3 regions of the Heyndrickxia sp. NPDC080065 genome follow, and region 1 is predicted to be linked to each of the others. Evidence: riboswitches for the same ligand, from Rfam matches in the RefSeq annotation. Region 1 holds a riboswitch; each other region holds the start of a gene.
What was found. A riboswitch is a leader RNA that binds a small molecule or an ion and turns the genes downstream of it on or off. The one in region 1 is predicted to bind S-adenosylmethionine.
Positions count from the first base shown of each region.

Region 2: another riboswitch for S-adenosylmethionine. It lies ahead of ACQKP0_RS14210 (cyclase family protein); the one in region 1 lies ahead of ACQKP0_RS20700 (O-acetylhomoserine aminocarboxypropyltransferase/cysteine synthase family protein).
Region 3: another riboswitch for S-adenosylmethionine. It lies ahead of ACQKP0_RS02815 (methionine biosynthesis PLP-dependent protein); the one in region 1 lies ahead of ACQKP0_RS20700 (O-acetylhomoserine aminocarboxypropyltransferase/cysteine synthase family protein).

Region 1 is NZ_JBNNWS010000019.1:51,869-57,264, reverse strand. It holds gene ACQKP0_RS20720 (hypothetical protein) at 63-902, opposite strand; gene ACQKP0_RS20715 (anti-sigma factor family protein) at 906-1,421, opposite strand; gene ACQKP0_RS20710 (RNA polymerase sigma factor) at 1,414-1,953, opposite strand; gene ACQKP0_RS20705 (homoserine dehydrogenase) at 2,228-3,232, opposite strand; gene ACQKP0_RS20700 (O-acetylhomoserine aminocarboxypropyltransferase/cysteine synthase family protein) at 3,292-4,587, opposite strand; SAM riboswitch class I at 4,716-4,828, opposite strand; gene ACQKP0_RS20695 (trans-sulfuration enzyme family protein) at 5,098-5,396, opposite strand, start outside.
Region 2 is NZ_JBNNWS010000010.1:199,256-204,651, forward strand. It holds gene ACQKP0_RS14190 (S66 peptidase family protein) at 204-1,124, opposite strand; gene ACQKP0_RS14195 (DUF2268 domain-containing putative Zn-dependent protease) at 1,430-1,636, shown strand; gene ACQKP0_RS14200 (NUDIX hydrolase) at 1,854-2,291, shown strand; gene ACQKP0_RS14205 (hypothetical protein) at 2,399-2,959, shown strand; SAM riboswitch class I at 3,168-3,267, shown strand; gene ACQKP0_RS14210 (cyclase family protein) at 3,346-4,083, shown strand; gene ACQKP0_RS14215 (hypothetical protein) at 4,438-4,668, shown strand; gene ACQKP0_RS14220 (NUDIX hydrolase) at 4,747-5,217, shown strand.
Region 3 is NZ_JBNNWS010000002.1:136,824-142,219, reverse strand. It holds gene thiT (energy-coupled thiamine transporter ThiT) at 1-387, shown strand, start outside; gene ACQKP0_RS02835 (hypothetical protein) at 713-1,765, shown strand; gene ACQKP0_RS02830 (PadR family transcriptional regulator) at 1,845-2,171, shown strand; gene ACQKP0_RS02825 (permease prefix domain 1-containing protein) at 2,171-2,809, shown strand; gene ACQKP0_RS02820 (hypothetical protein) at 2,860-3,351, shown strand; SAM riboswitch class I at 3,419-3,525, shown strand; gene ACQKP0_RS02815 (methionine biosynthesis PLP-dependent protein) at 3,794-4,915, shown strand; gene metC (cystathionine beta-lyase) at 4,912-5,396, shown strand, end outside.

The DNA of each region.
Region 1 (5,396 bases):
TTTTTTGATCTCCTTTTCCTCTTTATTATCACTAAAAGCAACTATCTTTACGAAAACAGATTTTATTTATTATTTTTTCTTAATGAAAATCTCTGATACATCCATGTAATGACAAATCCTAAGGTATAGCATGTAATTAAGAATAATATGATTCCTCCAAACAATGGAAGATTCATCATGGAAACTAACACTATTGAACCAACTAGAATTTTAATCCAATCGGTTTTTTCGTCTATCACTTTGATACCTTCCCCTATTCTGTGACTCAAATAAGCCATACCAAGGAAAAAAGAAATAAAAATACCTAAAATAATTAAAATGACAATTGGGATACCAATAATAACAATCGTTAAAAGAACACTTAAGGCAAATAAGGCAAAGCTAATGATGAAGCCAGTTATAATTACTTTTCCTGTTTTTTTGGTGATATACTCAGGTATTTGAGTAATCCGTTTTCGAATAAACAAGCTAGCAAGAACGGTAAGTAATATGGTTATCATGCTAAGAATCAATCTAATGATCCAAGAAGAGAGAAATAGAATTCCCCCAAGAATAAAGCTATTCTGTGTTTGATTATTAAAGTTTAAGGAAATGATATGCTCCGAAACATCGGCTCCCTGTTGTTGATTTATTTTTCCTCCAAGTACGAGAACAGGTCCCTTTATTTTGGCTGTCTTATTGATTTGTAAATTTCCATTTATAACAATTACTGCCGTTGTAACTTCGCCACTAATAGTCGCATCACTTCCTAGAACAATTACATTTTCTATTTTTTCATGTTCAGGAATAACGGTTTTTTTATAATGAACGATGCCATCCTCCGCAGCTAAAACTGGAGGAATGAGAAGAAAGCTTAACATAATGACAGCTAACAAACTTAGGAAAGTCCTCCTGCCTTTCATTTCCTACATCCCCTTATTGTAATTTTTTCCAATTAGTAAAAAACGAACAGACCATATTGAAAGCCCTACTATAATCAAAGTTGTTACGGCAATTATTTCTAATACAAATGGAATAGAGGTTATTGCAGCTGCCGCTGCATGAAATAAACCGATTCCTATATTAAAAAAGCTGGAGAGGATGGTCCCAATCACGTATAAAACCGAACTTACCTTTGCCATGATGATGAAAATCATAAGTATACAAATAATACTTATTCCCCAGGTAAAAACTTTTTGTGACACGCTTTTTCCAAATGAGATGTTATTTATTTTCGACATGACCGTTTCTTCAAAATGTTTATCAGGAATAGGTATCGTATCATATAGCATGGAAATCTCATTTTTCAGCTCTATCAGGTTATGTAACTCATCACTGCAAAGATGGCAATTGGTAACATGACTCTTCACCTTCATGCTTTCTTCTTCACTTAATTCTTCATCTATATAAGCGGAGAGAAGATCACTAACATGTTCACTCATTTTGATCACCCCTTGATAGATCTTTTTTTAACGCCAATCTTGCTGAATTAATGCGTGATTTAACGGTTCCGATTGGAATGTTGAGAATTCCGGATATTTCTTCATAAGAAAAACCTTGGACATCTCGTAGAACAAGTGCTGTACGATGATCGATTGAGAGCTTTTTTAAAGCTTCCTTTAACTCAAGTCGTAATTGACTTCGATCGATATCTGTCGTATTAGTCATGATTTTTATATCAGTTTCGATTGTTAATTCCTTAAGTTTTTGATTTTTTTTCAATTTATCGTAGCATAGATTAGACACAATCCTCGTTAGCCAAGAAACAAAGGCGTATTCATTATCTAATTTGGATAGTGATAAATAGGCTTTAACAAATGCTTCTTGGGCAATATCCTCTGCTTCCATTCGGTCATTCACCATGGCATATGCATGACGGAATACCTGAGCTTTGTATTTCGAGACAAGCTTGGTAAAGGCTTCTTGACTCCCCTTCTTAGCCTCTCGTATTAATTTAGTCAGTTCTATATCCATTCCTTCACTCCCTGACAATCACGAAAAGCGCACGATGCTTTAAATAGTCTCTTGCCTTTGAAAAATACTTCGAGAACTCGCTGTTTGCGCTTGAGAGATAAGAAATACTATTCTTTCTGAACTTAAGAACGAGTATTTTTTATTATCTTTTAGTTATTTTGAACCAATATCACTTAAATAACAGCTATTTAATTAATACAAATAAATAGACTTGTTAAGATTCAAAAATGTTCATTATTCCCTAAGAAAAAATTAAAAGACCCCCAACATCATGTTAGAGGCCTTGTACTTGATATTCTAATTTTCTTTCATGTATCGGTTCTTTTTGAAAAATATCAACAAAATCTTCAATCATTGCACTTGCTGTTGGAAGTTTTCCTGCACCAGGTCCTTGAAGGGTGATTTTTCCTACCAGACTTGCTTCAATTGAAATGGCATTTTCTACCCCTTCAATGGAGTAAAGGGAATGATCTGAGTTAACAACAATTGGCTTAACTGTGGCATGGATAGAGTTTCCTATTTTTGAGATTTGTGCAATATGTTTATACCTTTGACCAAGGCTCTCCGTATGCTCAATCTGCTCCTGAGTTATCGAGGTAATCCCATCTATGCCTACTTCAGACCAATTAGGCTGCTCTCCAAATATTAATTGACTCAATATCATCAGTTTACAGAATGCATCCTTTCCATTTATGTCATTCGTCGGATCGGCCTCTGCGTATCCTTTTTGCTGTGCCAGTTCTAGTGCTTCATCAAATGAAAGCTTTCGTTTCCTCATTTCGGTTAAAATAAAGTTAGAGGTACCATTAAGAATTCCCTGGATTTTTGTAATCTGATTAACCTGTAATAACTGTTGAATGGTTCGAATGATCGGAACTCCCCCTGCAGTTGTCGCTTCAAAGCCAATTTTTACGCCTTTCTGCCTGGATCTATGGATCAAATATTCACCATATTTTGCAAACATCACTTTGTTTGCTGTAATAACATGCAAACCTCTATCTATTGCTTGCTGTAAATACGTATATCCCGGTTCTTCTCCGACAATTGCTTCAAAAATAACATGAAGGTCTGGTATGTTTAAAATATCCTCAAAATTGGTTGTCACTAGAATATCCGCATCAATTTTGCGTTCTTTTTCTGAATCACGAATTAATATTGCTGCGATTTCAACCTCTGCACCTAAAATACATCTTAGGTGGGTTTGATGGGTTTGGATAGCAGTATAAACGCCCTCCCCCACTGTTCCAAAACCTAATAAAGCTGCCTTAATCACTGTCATTCCTATATCCTCCTACACTATAGGTGACAGGACCTGTTTAGATCCTATCACCGACCAAATTAAACCGTTATGCTTGTTGCTTTTAGAATTGCTTGATCAAGATCTGCCTTGATATCTTCAACTGCTTCAAGTCCAACTGATAAGCGTATTAGCTCTTCCGTAACTCCTGATAATTTAAGTTCATCTGCACTTAATTGCTGATGTGTAGTCGAAGCTGGGTGTATAATTAGTGATTTCGCATCCCCGACATTGGCTACGTGTGACCATAGCTGAATACTGTCGATTACTTTTCTTCCTACTTCCCTTCCACCTTTTATACCAAAATTCACAATTGAACCGAATCCTCCTTTTAAGTATTTTTTGGCAAGCTCATGAGAAGGATGTTCTTCTAATCCTGTATAATTTACCCATGCAACAGCTAGGTGGTTTTGTAAAAACCTTGCTACTTCTAATGCATTTTCATTGTGCTTTGGAACCCGTAAATGCAATGTTTCCAATCCTTGCAGCAATGAAAAAGCACTTTCAGGGCTTATGCTAGCACCGAAATCTCGCAATATTTGAACACGTAATTTTGTTGCAAATGAGGCTTGTGGGACATCCACTCCGTAACGGATTCCATGGTAGCTTAAATCTGGTTCCTTAAAATCTGGAAATTTATCGCTATTCCAATCAAACTTGCCACCATCGACTACCACGCCACCTATTGTGGTTCCATGACCACCAATCCATTTAGTTGCTGAATGAACAACGACATCTGCTCCCCATTTAATTGGATTAGATAAATAAGGTGTACCGAATGTGTTATCGACAATAAGTGGGATTCCGTTTCCATGAGCAACATCTGCAACCGCTTCTATATCTAAAACATGAAGGCTCGGATTACCGATAATTTCTGCAAATAGTGCCTTTGTCTTTGGTGTTATCGCTGCTCTAAAATTTTCAGGGTCTGTTGCATCGACAAACTTTACAGTGATTCCATATTTCGGGAGTGTATTTGCAAATAGATTAAAAGTACCACCATACAAGTTTCCAGCTGCAACAATTTCATCCCCTGCACCAGCAAGATTTAAGATTGAAAAAGCAATGGCCGCCATTCCCGATGACAATGCAACTGCAGCTGTCCCACCTTCTAAAAGGGCAATTCGCTGTTCAAAAACGTCAACTGTTGGGTTTCCAATTCGTGAATAAATATATCCTTGTTGTTCAAGAGCAAATAATCCTTGGGCATGATCCGTATCTTTAAAAACGTAGGACGTTGTTTTATAAATTGGAACCGTACGGGATCCTGTTGTTGGATCTGGTTGTTGTCCTCCATGTAATAATAATGTTTCCGGTTGTAATTGTTCCTTTGTCATTTTATATTCCTCCTAATAATGGTTTTGTATCGTTGATGATGTAAACATAGATGAAGATTATTGAAATGGGTTTGAGGGGAAGCAAAAAACCCTCTTCATAAGAAGAGGGCTTAACATTCAAGTTCCTCCCCTTATCTTTCAGATCATAGTTGATCTGTAGGAATTAGCACCTTTTCAAGCAAATTGCTTGAAGGTTGCCGGGCATCAAAGGGCCTAGTCCCTCCGCCGCTCTCGATAAGAGTATACACGATTATTATTTTGAAAATTTCAAATTGCTCTTGTATTGCATTATAGAAGAGTTGCAAATGTTTCGTCAATCTTTTTTTTAAAAAGATTTTTATTGATGATCATTTTTTGAAAAAGATCCTCGCTTTCTATAGGTAATTAGTCCTATTCCGTGCGGTTCGGAGGGATATTCGCGCAGTTTGGATTAAATTTTGTGCGGTTCCGACCAAATTTCGTGCAGTTGGGACAATGTTTCGTGCGAAAAGGCTATGTTTCGTAAATAATTTAGAATATAGATAGTTGGATCGCTTCTTCAAATTGCTTAATAATATCCTCCGCTTCCTCAATTCCTATTGATATGCGAACAACTTGTTTATTGATTCCTATTTTTTGCTGTTCTTCTAATGATAAGGCACGATGGGATGTACCTAATGGGTAAGAGACAGTCGTCTCAACTCCGGCTAATGTAGGTACAATTGTTACCCACCCTAGAGATGAAAAGAATCGATGTATATCACATGATTCACTTAATTCTATCGTTACGATTGCTCCATTCCCCTTAGTAGATAGATTAGTAGGGTAAT
Region 2 (5,396 bases), on a different contig from region 1:
GTTAAGCATGCTCAAGTAAATGAGAAAGTTTATTATCTACACAATCGGTTTAAGATCAACTTATTCACTTGTTTCAACGATGTTAGATTAAGCTGTATAACGCTTAACAGACAAAGATACACTTCTTATTCATTCGGAACAAGGCATGCACTTTAAATTTGGATTAGGAATGTTAATAGCATTTCTAATCTATTTATATTTCGCTAAGAAACAGTAGGTTCCAGAACAGTCAATACAGTATCTGTCGAATTGAGATTAACATTAGCACCTATTGGAATAGCGGCTTTATAATAACCATGTCCTGTAGCAAGGTTGATGATCAGTGGTTTTCCTAAGGGGACTAACAAATTATTAATTAAATCTGCATAGGATGTATTATAAGATACTGGGCAATTTGTACAATCCCCCATGATAATCCCAAGACAATCTTGAAATTTACCTGCCATCAAGAATTGAGTAAGATACCTAAAAATCAACGTAGCAGGAGTGTGGGTTTCTTCTAAAAACAGTATTTTTCCTTTTGTATTTATTTCATATGGTGTGCCAAGTGTATTCACTAACGAAGTCATATTTCCACCGACGATTGGACCTGTAACATTACCAGGTACTAAACTTATCAGGGGAATGTCCGGTGGATTTTCGATGATCCTGGAAGAAGCAAGCGTAGAAGTTGCTTTGAAAAATTGGTCATAATTATAAGCAGGAGTTTCCGACCGAAAGTCAATAAGCATTAAGCTGTGGAACGTAATTAAATTACTATACAGATACAAACTATTTAATAATACCGAGGTATCACTATAACCGGATATAATTTTAGGGCTATTGTTTATAACACCAAAATCTAAATAAGGAAGAATGGTTTGAACCCCGGTTCCTCCCCGGGTTGAAAGGATCATTTTGACACTCGGATCTCTAAACATATTCATTATATCCTCTGCTCTTTGTTGAGGTGTGGCAGCTATGATGCCATTATGAGAATAAACGTGACTGCCAAAAACGACAGTAAAGCCCATATCTCTTAACACTTGTACTCTGGCATTTATAACATTTGGTTCTAGAGAGCTGCCAGGTGTAACCAATCCAATCGTATCTCCTCTTTGTAACAACGAGGGTCTTATTGCCATATTTTTCTCTCCCTGGATTCGTTTCAATTATAATTTACGATAATAGTATTATAAGGTGAACTGAAATATGTCAAATTCAAGATAACTACAAATTAAATACTTACATTTTTTTATGTAAAATTCATTAATTATATGGGATAAGATATTTATTGCTTGTTCTACTAAAAGACAGGGTAGTTTAACCATGATTATTTTTTAATAAAAACAGGACTTATTGTTGTATAGGAGAATATATACAGTAGAATACAAAACTTAAATTTGGTTATTACACCAAAAAAAATAAAGGAAGTCCAACTGATTTATTTATGTTCGGAAACGATGAACAAGGATTACCCTTTTGGGGAGGATATTCATTAGGCTATTACTTAGTTAAATGGTATCTTGAAAAATGTAAAAATATTTCCTTTGAAGAATTGACTTTTGTTACCTTCAGAATATTTTATGATGTGTGGGATTGTTGGCAACATCAACACAACTGGGTAAAGGAGATCTCTCAAATGTTGTTAAAATAGGTGATTGAATATTATTAATCCTATTTCAAATAGTGGTTCTAAATAAATTACTGGGGACATTCTTTTAACAATGAATTTTTTGTCTTATAGAAAAGTCAGGTTAGTGAAAGTAGGAAAAAGAATACATAATAAAGGAATTTAAAAAGGTATACAGGAGGAGGCAATTACATGAGTTGGCCTACACATATATTAGCAGTGAGTGGTATTGTTGAAAATAATGAAGGGGGAAATACTTTTAGTAAAAACACATAATGGTGGCTGGGTTTTTCCAGGTGGGCAAGTGGAAGTTGGGGAGAATCTAATGGATGCATTAATTAGAGAAGTAAAAGAAGAAAGTGGGATAGATACAGCTGTATCTCAATTAATTGGAGTTTATTCTAATACTGGTATACATAAATGGTATGACGGTGTAACTGATGTTCCTACAAAATTAATTTTAGATTTTGTTTGCAGGCCTGTAGGTGGAGAGCTAAGTATTTCAGAAGAAACATCAGAAAGTGAGTGGGTACCAAGGGACAAAGTTCTTGAATTAGTTACTACACCAGCTATTCAAACACGTTTTAAAGCATACTTGGACTTTAAAAATGATATAAAATATATGGAATTTGTAACTAAACCTGAGTTTGAAATAAAAATGAATAAGACGATTAATTAGGACTAGATTTTATTAATTGATTTTATTAATTGTGATTGTGTTTTTTTCGAGGGTTGTTAGCTTATTGAGATATAGGTTTTGAATTATCATGGAGGATGGTGATTGAAATGAATCATTTACATCATGAATTTTACCTTAGCGATCAAGAAAAGCTTATAATAATTAAGGGTATTAAACTAGGCCTTTCGCGCTTTTATAGGGAAAGGGTAGGAAAACCTGAAATCTTGACAGAGAAAAATTTCATCTCCCGCCAGCGTGCCTCCTATGTTTTTGACTCCATATACCATCATGCGAACCAACATCCAGAACTTAATATTATTGCTGAAGTACGAAATGCGGGCTTGTCCTATGAATATGTTTTACTAGTGTTGGAAGACAGAGATATCATAATTACATTTAGTCAAGTAAAACACCATGACGATTTACCAGAATATAGTGAATACCGAAGTGAATATACGGGGGGTAACGGCAGACTAAACCCCCAATTATCATTTTTTGAAGAAATAGCATCTAATCATGTTAAAAAATATAAACATCTTATTGTTACATTCAATGGAGCAAACGGGCCAAATCCGGATTTTATTTGGATAGGTGCCACAACACGTGAACAAAACGCTTGGATATACCATCAAGACTTAACAGAGGGGCTGCAGTTGATTGCCCAGTAACGTTTTTTATCACGACCAAAATATAGATTAGAGTAATAAGAACTTTTTCCGTGTTAAAGATAAATGTTTATAATGTTCAAAAATATGCTAGTCATATATTTTGAGAAAATGGTTATTTCTAACTAAGATAATTTTTAATTTTTTAAATTTATAATTGACTTTCAACTTAGACATATGTAAAGTTGTAAATAATTAAATATGAGTAATTTTCTTATCCAGAGAGGTGGAGGGACTGGCCCATTGATACCTCAGCAACAGGCTTTTAAGTACTGTGCTAATTCCAGAAGCGTATAGCTTGAAGATAAGAGGAGTATTAATTGTAAATCTAAAACCTCTTCTTATTTTCAAGAAGAGGTTTTTATTATTTAAATTAGGAGGAATTTATTATGGCAAGTGAATTAATCAAAGCTATTAATCTATTGAAAGAAAAACATTGGGTTGATTTAACCCATACTTTTGGACCTGATTCTCCGCACTTTTCTGCTTTTGATTCAGCTGATTTTAAAACATTATTTGATCATAATGATGGATTTCTTGCACAAAGTTTTACATTTGCGGGGCAGTATGGAACACATCTGGATGCACCGATACATTTTGTCCGCAATAAGAGATATTTGGATGAATTAGAGTTAAAGGAATTAATTTTGCCTCTTGTTGTAATTGATAAATCGAAGGAAGCCGCAGAAAACCATGATTTCACCTTAACCGTGGACGATATTTTGAAATTTGAAGAAGATCATGGAAAAATCGAGGAAGGGTCATTTGTCGCTCTTCGAACTGATTGGAGTAAACGATGGCCTAATCTAGAAGAATTTAATAACAAAGATGAAGATGGGAATAATCATGCACCAGGTTGGTCAGTTGATTCATTGAAATTTTTATTTGAGGAAAGAAAAATTAAAGCGGTCGGTCATGAAACCTTTGATACTGATTCAAGTATTGACTTTCAAAAAAATGGAGCACTGTTAGCAGAATACTATGTACTTGAGCAGGATACATATCAAGTTGAGCTTTTAACAAATTTGGATCAGCTTCCGGCAAAAGGAGCGGTCATATTTAACATTGTTCCAAAACCAGAAAAGGCATCTGGCTTTCCAGTAAGATCATTCGCTATTCTACCTTAAATTTACAAGAAGAACCTAAAGAATATATGTTCCTGAGAAAAATTTGATAAGGACCAAAGAAATTATTAGAAAAAAGAGCTTCCAAATTGCCAAAAAGGCTTTTAGGAAGCTCCTTTTAATTTATTTTAGTCTGTTGTTTTGTTCATTTCTCTTATAAAGGAAGCAACATGAGGAAAAAAATTGAGAATATTTTTAGGTTCTTTTATTCTATCAATAAATTTATTGGTGAATGTTAGGAGCGGTATAGAAACATGCAGCAGCAAGTCACTTAAACGGTTCAATCTTATTTGAAAAAGGAATTATCATTAATTTATAGAATATACCAACTAAAGAAGGATATAAGGAGAGATCAAGATGTCTTTGTTAGTTGGAATGTTTTTTGTGTTAATGGTAAGTTTGGTGATTTTTGGGATTTTGAGGAAAAGTAATATAGCAGGGGTAAAATTTATGTTGCTCGGTTTAAACTTAATTTTAGTTGGAGGAATCATTGTTGTAGATGATAGTTTAAACTTAGGAGAGTTTGCTTACATAATCATATTAATTGGTTTGAGTCTATCATTTGTAGGTTTTGGAAAAAGAAATTAACGGTTATTTTATGGGGCTGGTTTCTTGAAGATGGAGAAAAGAGTATTTAGAGAAAAAAATCAGGAGGGAATAATAAGAATGAGTAGTCTTAATCCAAAACATATAATTGCAGTTTCTGCTTATGTTACCAATGAGAATGGGGAAGCTTTATTAGTTAAAACACATTGGCGTTCTGATACGTGGGAACCACCTGGAGGACAAGTGGAAGAAGGGGAACCATTAGATAAAGCTGTGTGTAGGGAAGTATTAGAGGAGACTGGAATTGTTATCTCACCTATTGGAATTACAGGTGTTTATTACAACGCAACGAAGCACATATTATCTATAGTATTTAAAGCAAAGTATGTTGATGGGGAAATAAAGATTCAAGCAGAAGAGATAAAAGAGGCAAAATTTGTAAAGTTAAATGAAGATAATATTGATAATTACATAACTCGTCCACATATGAACTCTCGGACTATTGATTCTATAAGAGCAACAAGTTTTATTCCATATGAAACTTGGGATGTAGATCCTTATAACCTTTTAGGAAGATTAGAGGATAAATAATAAGAAGTTACTAAACTCATTCAACATAATTTTATTTGTAACTGGGCTGGGTAGGCTGAAGGGGATTTTAAATAAATCAATGAATAAATAAACTAAATGAAATATTTTTTGATGCTGTTGGTGTACTTTTGAAACTTTCTAATAGGAAGTAACATATCTATTAAGTGGTAACTGTATCC
Region 3 (5,396 bases), on a different contig from region 1:
GGGCTCCTGAAAGTTGTTACAGGAGATGCTGCTGGCGGTATTTTAACTCCTTTACAAGGATTTATCGAATATTTTATCGCTTTTGCATTTATCGGAATAGCTGGTTTCTTTCAGCCTTTAATACAATCCAGCATCCAGGAGGGAAGTAGAAGAAAAGCTGTTTTCTGGGCCGCTATTGGAGTATTTTTCGGAAGTTTAGCTCGATATTTTTGGCACTTTCTTGCAGGCTTTATTTTTTGGGGAAAGTATGCTCCAAAAGGGCAATCAGCTGTTTTATATTCTTTTATCGCGAACGGAACATCAATGATTGGATCTTTCATACTCTGTGCAATTATTTTAGGTATTCTTATTTCTATGGCGCCTATCCTAGTGAAGAAATTAGCGTAAGAGATACTATTTAAAAAGTTCAACATTCCTTGTGGAAAAACTTATATTTAAGTGACAATTTTCGCGTAGGGTGATTCAGAAAAAACATCAGTTTAATAAGGGTTTAGTGATCTTTTAATCAAACGTTTGATTAAGGATTTAGATGTTGATTTTGTAGAAAATTGTAAGGAGGGCAGCCTAAGGTAAAGTGTTCAATAACATTGCCTCGGGCTGCCCTCTATCATTTTTTATTTATACTTTGTTTTTATAAAAAGGATATAAAGGATTTTTAGTAAAGCTGCAAGAAATAATTATTAACTAATACTTTAAGAGGAGAAATACTAGCATGCTCAGTAAAGAGATCATTTTATATGAACGAATGAAGAGACAAAGTTTACTCGATCCCATTGATATTGAAAATAGACATACAGAATATATTGAACTATTTAGGCTGTTACAGCCCGTTGCACCTGTTCATTTTACACGGCCAGGCGATCCTCCAAGATTAGTACATCGAACAAACATCGATGATTTTTTACTATCAAGTAGATTAAGAGAGAAACATCGAATGGTAAAAGGTCGATTTATTGGAGGACGTGTTGGATATGTACTCCAAGAAGATTTGAAACTGTATGCTACAGTATTCCGAAAAACGCTAAAAACGATTAAGCCCATTCATGAAGAGATTATCGGTTTAATTAAGAAAACCGGAGGAATATCGAAAGAACAGCTGAAAGGAGAACTTCCATATACAAGCTCGGAAATTACAAAGGCTTTACAAAGTCTACAAGAAGCCTTTTTAGTATATGAAGACCAGGTTGATACAGACTGGGATACAGGATGGTTCGATTTTGCTACTGAATGGTTTGAAATAAATGTAAGTGATGAGGAATTTATAGATTCTCTCAAAAACGTGATCTTAAATTTTTTAAATGGAATGGTATTCGCTTCCGAAGAACAAATTAAGAGCTGGTCAAGCTTAAGTATTAAAGTAATAAGGTCTGTAATAACAGTATTACAAGAAGAAGAAAAAATTGCGCTTGTTGATATTAAAGATCTCGGTAAAGGCTATATGCGAAGTGAAGATGTAAAAGAATATAAACAATTAACTGATTTTCGTTCGGTATTTATGTTGGATAAATCCGATTTTTTAGTGCGAGCGAATATGTCAGCACTTAAGGAAAAATATAAGGGTTATGAAGTATTACAGTATTTGTTAATTGATGGAGAATTTAAGGGAGCAGTTATTGGTCATTGGCGAATAGGACCTTATGATCTTGAAGATATAGTAGTTGAACCAGAAGTAAATACTAGAAAAGAAGAAATTATTGAAGCTATAAGAAATATCTATCCTGAAGATACCACAGCAATATTAAAATATAATGGGGAAGATTTGTAGATTGATTTTTTTATTGCTTTTGTTTCCTTAATATGTTAAAAACAATCTATACATCTTATTTCTAGGTAGGTGATATATTTTGTTTAATCGGGAACTTGTGAAGGGAAGTACTTCGCTGCTTTTATTGCATTTATTAGATGAACGAGACATGTACGGTTACCAATTAGCGAAGGAAATGGAAAGAAGAAGTGATGAAGCACTTCATGTAAAAGAAGGGACATTATATCCTGCATTGAAAAAGTTAGAGGAAAAGGGATATATTGATTCCTATTGGCAGGAGCAGGAAAAGGGGCCAGCTCGAAAATATTACCGTATTACAAAGGATGGAAAAGAGGTTTTACTTCATAAGTCAAAGGAATGGAACAGTTTTGTCAGTGTGATGTCCAAGGTGTTGGGAGATTCATAATGTTAAAGTTAAAGGTTGAATATATAGATAATGTAAAAGTAGCTTTAGACAATCATCCTGATGCAGTTGGAATTTGTAATGAAATCTCTTCGCATATTGAAGAGGGAGTAAAGGAAAGAATGCTATTAGGGGTTAGTGAGAAACAAGCGCTTGAAGAGGTACTCGATTCCATGGGGGATCCTATAGAATTAGGAAAGGGTTTTTGTACAACATCCAATTCAAAACAGAATACCCCAATACATTTTATTCTAATAAACTGGTGTTTTTTTATTGGCGGTTTTTTCATAGCAATCAGCAATCAAGCATCGTTATTTCCGATATTGAGCAATGTCTGGACTTTCTTGGTCCATATGTCTGAGTACATTCTTCTGCTTTATTTACTTTACTGGTTTTACATAGGATATTTTATCGGTAAACAATATGGACCAAAGGGGAAAAGGCTTGTACGTAAAACGTTAATAGTCGCTTTAATTCCTAATGTAGCTTTAATGGTAGCGGTTCTTTTTGAATTTTATCCAGAAGGCTTTTTCTCACCTTTATTAAATCCGATGTTTCTTTTCTTTTGTGTTTTGTCCACTTTATGTTTCTATCCGATTAGTAAAGTAGCTTATAAATTTGGGATCGTAAATGGTCTCTAATTTTTTAAAATACTACATAGAATTTCTATGTATATTAGGAGGGGGAAAATATGTCGTTAACCATGTTGGGATGTATTGCACTATTTTTAGCGTTTTTTAGTTTAATATTTATCCGACAAAATCTTAAAACAAGATTTGATTTTAAAAATGCATGGACTGCAGGAGGCTCGATATTAGTAATAAACATTATATTAATAGGTTTGACTATTTTAGGTGTTTTTTTCATCCCGTTTTCAACACCTTTTTTTATTGTAATATCACCGGTTGTAAGTGTGATTGCATGGGTATTTATAAAAGAAAGCTTTAGGAAGCCTTTATTAAAAAGGCTACATGCGGTAATAGTCGGTCAATCCATATATATCGGACTATTCATCTATTTAGCTTATAAAAATTCTACCATCAAACCATCGTATCCGGGTGAGGACATGTTTATGACTGGACTAGGATATATGATCGGAATGATCGTCTGTTTCTTTGCTACATTAATTGGAGTGATTGCATTTTTGCTGCCGCATAAAATTTCTAAAATAAATTTATCTTGATTATTTTAGCTAATTATTGTAAATTATTCATTAAGCTAAAATATTTCGGGATAATTAAATAATCAAAATCTTATCTAGAGAGGTTGAGGGACTGGCCCTATGACGCCTCAGCAACCAGTCATTTTTTATGACACGGTGCTAATTCCAGCAGGTTTTAAACCTGAACGATAAGGAGAATCTAATGACTGAACAGGACTTCTTCTTATAGGAGTCCTTTTTTTGTTGTTTTTTCTCCCCATATTCGTACGTACAAAACCAATATAGAGCCGATTATCGTCTCTACCATTTATCATGAAGGAATTAGAATTCTTCTAATAAGGCGGTGTGAGCAGAGCGAAGTTAGACTAATTATTTATGCTATTTTAGTTAGAATTAATCGTCGATTGAAAATACTAAAAAAGTTAGCGACGCTCACCCCTTTTCATAAAAGGGAGGAAAGTTTATGGGAAACCATCATATTCAAACAAAACTTGTTCAAGTTGGGAATCGAAGTGAAACGGAGACGGGCACGGTTAATCCGCCGATCTATTTATCAACTGCTTACCGTCATGAAGGAATTGGGTTATCAACCGGCTTTGATTATTCTCGGACGAAAAATCCGACACGTGCTCTTCTAGAGGAGAGCTTTGCGAAATTAGAGGAAGGGGATCAAGGCTATGCCTGTAGCTCGGGGATGGCGGCGATACAGCTTGTTCTATCCCTTTTTCAAAAAGATGACGAATTGATCGCAACAGATGATTTATATGGCGGGACCTATCGGTTGTTTGAACACTATTCAAAAGCTTATGGCATCACAGCTAATTATATTAATGTTAATAATCTAGAGCTGTTGGAGAAATCAATTAATGAAAGAACGAAAGCCATTTTCATTGAAACACCGACTAATCCGTTAATGATTGAAACCGATATTGAAGCAGTTGCAGCCATTGCAAAGAAACATCATTTGCTACTTATTGTCGATAATACATTTCTCACGCCCTATCTTCAAAAACCGATCATTCAAGGAGCCGATATTGTTATACATAGTGCAACGAAATATATCGGCGGACATAATGATGTTTTAGCAGGACTGGTTGTCGCTAAAGGTGAGGAAATATGCGGTCGTCTTGCCGCATTTCATAATGGAGCAGGTGCTGTCCTCTCTCCGTTTGATTCCTGGCTTTTAATAAGAGGACTGAAGACACTCGCATTAAGAATGGAAAAACACCAAGAAAATGCCAAGCAGCTTGTCGCCTTTTTACGTGAAAGATCGGAAGTGACCGATGTATTTTATCCGAACAAAGGGGGCATGGTTTCATTTCGCTTGGAAAAAGAAGAGTGGGTCCCAGCATTTCTGCAAAATCTAAATCTCATTACATTTGCAGAAAGTCTAGGGGGTGTCGAAAGCTTTATCACGTATCCGGCGACACAAACGCATGGAGATATCCCAGAGGAAATTCGAATTAAGAACGGAGTTTGCAATCGATTACTTCGGTTTTCAGTTGGAGTGGAGCACGTAGAGGATTTAGAAAGTGATTTAGAGCAGGCTTTTACAACGGTTAAACAGGAGGAATTGATTCGATGAGCAGAGATCATTTTGACATTGAAACGAAACTGATTTCTCAATCTTCGTTTATCGATGTAGCAAATGGAGCTATTAATCCGCCTATTCATTATTCTTCTACATTTCACCAAAATCAATTTGATACATTTGGCCCTTTTGATTATAGCCGTTCCGGCAATCCTACAAGACAGGTACTAGAGGATGCAATCGCTGAGCTTGAAGGGGGAGCGAAAGGATTTGCATTTACGTCTGGGATGGCAGCAATCTCTTCTGCTTTTATGCTGCTTTCAGCAGGGGATCATGTTTTGATTTCAAAGGATGTTTACGGTGGAACCTATCGGATGATTACAGAGGTTTTATCGAGGTTCAAAATCGAGCACACTTTCGTTAATATGACTGATTTACATGAAGTGGCAGCATCCTTTAAACCGAACACAAAAGTAGTATACGTTGAAACTCCTTCTAACCCGCTTCTTTCCATCACGGACATTGAAGGGATTGT